2 regions of the Yersinia sp. SCPM-O-B-9106 (C-191) genome follow, and region 2 is predicted to be linked to the other one. Evidence: predicted binding sites of a transcription regulator. Region 2 holds the regulator's gene; the other holds the start of a gene.

Region 1 (3,218 bases), 1.0 Mb from region 2:
CAACCCCTCGCCACCCAAGAGCTCCATAGTCTTTTGCAGCAGTGAAACCGGGGTTGTCGAGCCAAAAGTGCCATTAAACAGCGCGATAATAGCCAGTAATATCAGCGTCACTTTGCTGGTCGCTGATAATAATGTTGCCGCTTGCGCCAAATGGCGATCGTCAATATTGAGCGACTGCTTAATCGCTTTGCCAGCACTGCTGGTGGGGGAAAAGAGACTTTCTGCTAAATCGACACAAAGATGGGTCAGTAAATATAAACAGGCCAGCACCAGGCAAACCCATACCAGTTTGTAACTTAAAAATTTCGCCAGTGCGATATATCCCACCAACAATGACAATAATATGGCGACTGCAGTAATGCCGATGGCCAAGTGAATTAATCCGGCCAGAGTGGAATAAGCTTCCGGCTTTTCACCATTGACTATCAGCTGGCGGCGTATTCGGTTGGCGCGTAATGGGATAATCGCGGCAGTCAGCGCCATCAATAGGGCCGAGATACCATTGCCAAAAATTGTCCCTGATACGCTGATATTGATCATGTTATTCATCTGATCAATAGCACCAAAAATCATGATGCAACTGGCTAATAGCGGAGGAAACAGCTTGAGAGACGCGGCGACTTCATCGGCAATGGCGGGTAGCCGCCATGAGGGGCGCTGATTGGATAAAAACGCGCGGCCAAGACCCGCGACCAACGCGGAGAAAAACATCAGCTGAACAAATGCCAGTGCAAAATTCATCACCAGCGGTGAGACATCCGGCGTGCGGGTGAATACCTGGGTGATACATTGCGCTATCGTGACGGTAATCAGCACCGTGTATAAAGTGGTGGCTGAGGCCATAAAACTGCGGCGTAGTGGGCCTTGGGGCAAGCACTTGGCACAAAACCAGGCCGTCAGTTTGTCGAGGAGCTTAAAGCCAAATGCGCCGATCAACAGGGTCAGCAACAGGTACATTACCGTGCCCGTGCGCCATTCCGGCTCCCAAGCAGCATACCAGGCATCCGCCAGTTCTTGCACAAAACCTTTCAACCGCTGGTCATCGTCGGCATTGGGATTGACGATAGGCGCCCAGAATTTAGCCCCTAAGATGCTGCCGGAATTTAAGGCAATTTGTGATTTCAGCGCAGTTCGCCGTAACGCAACAATCTGTGCAGCCAAGTTCTCTGCGTTGACTTTGATGGCCTGAGCTTGATCATTCTGGCCCTCTAACTGGACTTTTCGGGTGTTTAGCGCACGGCGTTGTTGAGCGACTATCGGAGTTTCAGCCAGTGTTCCTGCGGCTGGCGGTGGGCCTAAAACATCCAACTGTGTTTGCAGTTGTTCCCGCTTGGGCTTCAAATCGGCCAGCAGAATGTCGACATCCTGAACCAGTGTCAATGCTGTTTCATTCAGCGTACTTAACTGATTGTCCGATGTACTGACTGACACACTCTGTTTGAGTTTATCTAACTGTTTTTGCAAGCTAATTAATTGAACTGATACCGCAGGTTTTACCGGTTCCTCACTGCCTTCCGTTGTAGTGTCTGATACTGTCGCCGCAAAAGTTGTAGTTGAAGTCGCGATAAGTGACGCGCAAAAAAGTGTGAATAACAGACAGAGTAGGGGGTTATATCGATGTAAAACAAAGTACCCATTCTTTTTCATAAAACCGGTCAGCCCGAAAGTGAGTGTCACAATGAACCCATTTATTAATGCAGTGGTGCCTGCTTGACAGTTATTGTGACACACCTTGCGAGTTACTGAATAATCTTACTCCGATAATTACTCACCTAAACCAATCATTAAAGATAATAATTATCATTGTAATTAGCACTCTCATTTAATAAATTGTGCGCTGCATTTATGGATTCACGATATGTGGCGGCTAGGCAAGGGGTTCGCCAGGTGAAAATAGCAATGGAAGCTGATAAATAACCATCTATTTTATCTGGGGAAGATAACTATGTTTTCGGCTTTTATAATAAAGCGTTCGGCTATTTTATGTTCATTGGCTATTTTTATTCCATTAGCCGTTATTGCTGACGATACGATAGAAGTGACGGCTAAAGCAGGCCACGAAGCCGACTTACCCACCTTGGGTTACACCGCAAAAACCACTAAGGGGGCAACTAAAACCGATCAGCCGTTAATTCTCACCGCACAAACGGTATCTGTAGTTACCCGCCAACAAATGGATGATCAAAATGTTGCCACGCTGAACCAGGCGCTGAATTATACCCCAGGTGTTTTCACCGGTTTTTCCGGCGGCGCAACCCGCTATGACACTATTGCCTTGCGGGGTTTCCATGGCGGCGATGTGAATAATACCTTCCTCGATGGCCTGCGTTTACTCAGTGATGGCGGCAGTTTTAACGTGTTGCAGATTGACCCGTGGTTCCTTGAGCGTGTTGATGTTATCAAAGGCCCCTCTTCTGCATTATATGGTCAGAGCATTCCCGGCGGTGTGGTGATGATGACTTCTAAGCGCCCGCAGTTTACCTCGGAAGGTCATTTCCGCCTGACGGGCGGCAATAACAATACGCAAGTTGCGGCATTTGATTATACCGATGCAATATCCGAGCATTGGGCGTTTCGCCTGACCGGGATAACCCGCAACAGTGACACCATGTATGACCATCAGCGCGAAGAGCGCTATGCGATCGCGCCGTCATTATTGTGGCAGCCAGATGAAAATACTTCATTGTTACTGCGCGCCAATTTGCAAAAAGACCCTTCCGGTGGCTATCACAGTGCCGTGCCGGCGGATGGCAGCATTTATGGGCGGAAACTAAGCCGTGGTTTCTTTGATGGCGAAAGCAATCACAACGTGTTTAAGCGCTGGCAGCAAATCTATAGCACTGAATTTTCACATAAATTTGATAATGTTTGGTCTTTCCACCAAAACGCCAGCTATACCCATTCTAATTCTCAACTAGAGCAGGTTTATCAAGGGGGATGGAGTAAAGTTGACCCTAGCGTGATGAACCGCTATTACTCCGGTGAAGAGTCTTCACTCAATGCATTTGCGGTAGATAACCAACTGACAGCGGATTTTGCCACTGCGGCAGTGGAACACAAGGTGATGCTGGGGCTGGATTTCCAGAAGTTCCGCAATAATCTGCGCAGTGACAGTGCTTATGCCACCACATTGAACCCTTACACCGGTGTTTCTGGCGGCAGTACCTTGTATCGTGATGACTTATTGACCACTCCCGGCATTAATTCATCCTATTTAA
Region 2 (3,218 bases):
ACACCCTGATCAATTAATCCGCTCCACCCATCAATCACCCCATTCACCAATGCGGGGTCAATTTGTGCATGGTCGATGGCTTTAAACTGCGCCAACTTTTTTTTCAGATTCTCAAGTGCAACATTGGATGATTTGAGTTCTTTATCGGCATCCGCAATATTACCGCCCTGTCGATAATCTACTGAACGGGCCAGGCGTGTAACCATCCGAAAATATTGATCCGTCCCCTGATTGACCAAATTCATATTTTCAACCAACACACTGCTGGCATTAGTGGATTGTGTTAGTTGATTCAGTGATAACAATGTATAACCCGATACTCCGCCCCATAGCAGGCAAAAAGCCCCAAGCACCCAAAGTAGTGCGGCTCTGATGGTAATATTTCTTAAAAACTGCATGTTAGTTCCCCTTATATATCGGATACTTACCGTTAAAATCCTGGTGTTATTTGATGACCGAAAAGCAATAAAGGACGTTCCATACAGCTAACGACAACTCCTTTCCCGGCAAATTTTCATTTGACGGTTTCCCCCCTGGCACCGCAAATTGCAACCTTTCGGTTACATGAAGGTTATCGGCAATGACGTTATAAGGTTGAGCGACTCACAAAAATTTTATATCGCATAAACTTGATATCGGCCTGGCGAGATTTTCTGGCATTATATGGCCCTATACATGTGTTATATTATTGGGCAGAGCGCTCAGTAATTTGCATAACTATTTGAATTTAAGGGTATTAAGTTATATGGCAACTGTAGGCATTTTCTTTGGCAGCGATACTGGCAATACCGAAAACATTGCCAAGATGATCCAAAAGCAACTGGGCAAAGATGTTGCTGAGGTTCATGACATTGCCAAAAGCAGCAAAGAAGATTTAGAAAGCTTCGATATTCTGCTGATCGGTATCCCAACCTGGTATTACGGTGAAGCCCAGTGTGATTGGGATGATTTCTTCCCGACACTGGAAGAGATCGATTTCAACGGCAAGCTGGTCGCGTTGTTCGGTTGCGGCGACCAAGAAGATTACGCAGAATATTTCTGTGATGCGATGGGGACTGTGCGCGATATCATCGAACCACGCGGTGCTGCTATTGTCGGCCACTGGCCAACCGCAGGCTACCACTTCGAAGCCTCCAAAGGCTTGGCGGATGATGATCACTTTGTCGGTTTAGCTATTGATGAAGATCGCCAGCCAGAATTGACGAATGAACGTGTTAGCGCTTGGGTAAAACAGATCAGTGAAGAACTGAATCTCGCTGAAATTACCGGTTAACTTGCCGTGTCGGAAACGCGAGGGTGATGTTAAACATCAAACCGCGTTTCCGTTACCTCTAACGCCTCTCGCTATATACCCTAAATAATTCGAGTTGCAGGAAAGCGGCAAGTGAGTGAGGCCCGAATCATTGACTGGCCGAGTAACGAGAGCAGCCAACGCACATGCAGCTTGAAGGATGACGAATAGACTTGTTAAGCCGCCCACAGATCCGCATATTCATCCGTGCAAAATGAAAATAAACCGCTACAAATTTGTAACGTTACACCCAGCAACCATATACTTAAATGATGCAACAATCCCACCCATCAATACATTGCATGATTAATGGGGCAAAGTGTGCAATTATATCTTTGTTAACAACCACGGTTTTCATTTGGGGCTAGCAGTTCTATAATGAGACGCAATTGAGAATATTGCGCCACGGATGTCATAGGCTGAACGGCCTTAATTTGAATCGATAGTAATAGGACTGAATCCGCATGACTGACAACAACAAAGCCTTAAAAAATGCAGGCCTTAAAGTAACGCTGCCCCGGCTTAAGATTCTGGAAGTGTTACAAGATCCGGTTAACCATCACGTCAGCGCGGAAGATCTTTATAAAAAGCTGATCGATATCGGTGAAGAAATTGGTCTGGCGACGGTTTACCGCGTACTGAACCAGTTTGATGATGCTGGTATTGTGACCCGCCACAATTTCGAAGGCGGTAAATCAGTCTTTGAATTGACGCAACAGCATCATCACGATCATCTGATTTGCTTGGATTGCGGCAAAGTGATTGAATTTAGCAATGAAGAGATTGAAAAACAGCAACGTGATATTGCTGAAAAGCATGGCATCAAGCTGACCAATCATAGCCTGTATCTCTATGGCCACTGTGCCACTGGCAATTGCCGTGAAGACGAGTCTGCGCACGATCCAAAATAATATGGTTTTATCTCATTGATCATATAAAGATTTTCACATAATGCTGAAATAAGCAATTCGCAAGATGGCCGCCTTTCCCACAAGTTATTTCAGTTGGGAGTCAGGTGGTCATTTTTGTTACTGATCTCCTGCATCCCTCTCTTCGTGACAAATTCATTTTTTCATTACTCATTTAATGGCCATTCACATGAATTTGAAACAAAAAAAACCCCGGACTCGCCGGGGAAAAAACCATCAACTCAACTTCACATAATGTTGTTTACCTATACCCTAAATAATTCGAGTTGCAGGAAGGCGGCAATTGAGCGAATCCCTAGGAGCTGACACAAGTCAGTGACTGGGGCGAACAAAGACAGCCAACGCACATGCAGCTTGAAGTATAACGGGTATAAAAGCCTGGCAAACAGGAGTTAACATCAGACACAGCACTTTGACAGCAATAATCAGACTTTAACCGGCTCCGCACGGCTACTACGTTTACCATCCGGACTTGTCGAGCGAATCAACACGTCACCGCTGACTTTAGGTTGGGCTTTGACATCATATTTCTGCCATTGCTTACCGCCATCAGTGGAATACTCGATAATCAGCCCCGGCAAGGAAATGTTAGCTTCCAACTCCCCTGTAACGACACGCGCCCCCGGAACCGGTAAGCGGTAAGCAACACCGGCTTTATCCAGTTTCGCCAATTCACGTTGTCCCATAATATTGGCAAAACGCTGCCAATCTGAGTTCAACGCCTTAGTATCGACCATATGGGTTTCGCCACCTTTGTACTCGCGGCCCGCTTTATAATCTTGCTCCCATGGCGCACGATGCCAGGCACGTTCGGCCAGTGGTAATACCCGCGGAAAAATCATGTATTCCATCTGTTCGTCAGTCCGAACAGTTTCATTCCATGATTGGCCTGAAATACCGTGCACACCCGGCCAAGGTTTATCACTCTTGGCGCTGAAGTGATTACCGTCGCGGTCGACCGAGGTTTCAGCATTTTGCGGCATGTTATCCGGCGCGAA

What was found. Region 2 encodes Fur, which represses iron uptake genes when iron is present. Its sites were predicted from a motif close to ATAATAATGAGAACNACTATCAA; they were not measured.
Region 1: OP863_RS01675 (TonB-dependent siderophore receptor) is a predicted target of Fur. The motif match lies at 1,788-1,810, and genes of this name have one in related genera.

The regions. Positions count from the first base shown of each region.
Region 1 covers NZ_CP110791.1:371,428-374,645, forward strand. Annotated here, with positions in the region: gene OP863_RS01670 (DUF3772 domain-containing protein) at 1-1,677, opposite strand, end outside; gene OP863_RS01675 (TonB-dependent siderophore receptor) at 1,946-3,218, shown strand, end outside.
Region 2 covers NZ_CP110791.1:1,401,411-1,404,628, reverse strand. Annotated here, with positions in the region: gene OP863_RS06445 (methyl-accepting chemotaxis protein) at 1-398, opposite strand, end outside; gene fldA (flavodoxin FldA) at 746-1,273, shown strand; gene fur (ferric iron uptake transcriptional regulator) at 1,756-2,202, shown strand; gene OP863_RS06430 (beta-N-acetylhexosaminidase) at 2,646-3,218, opposite strand, start outside.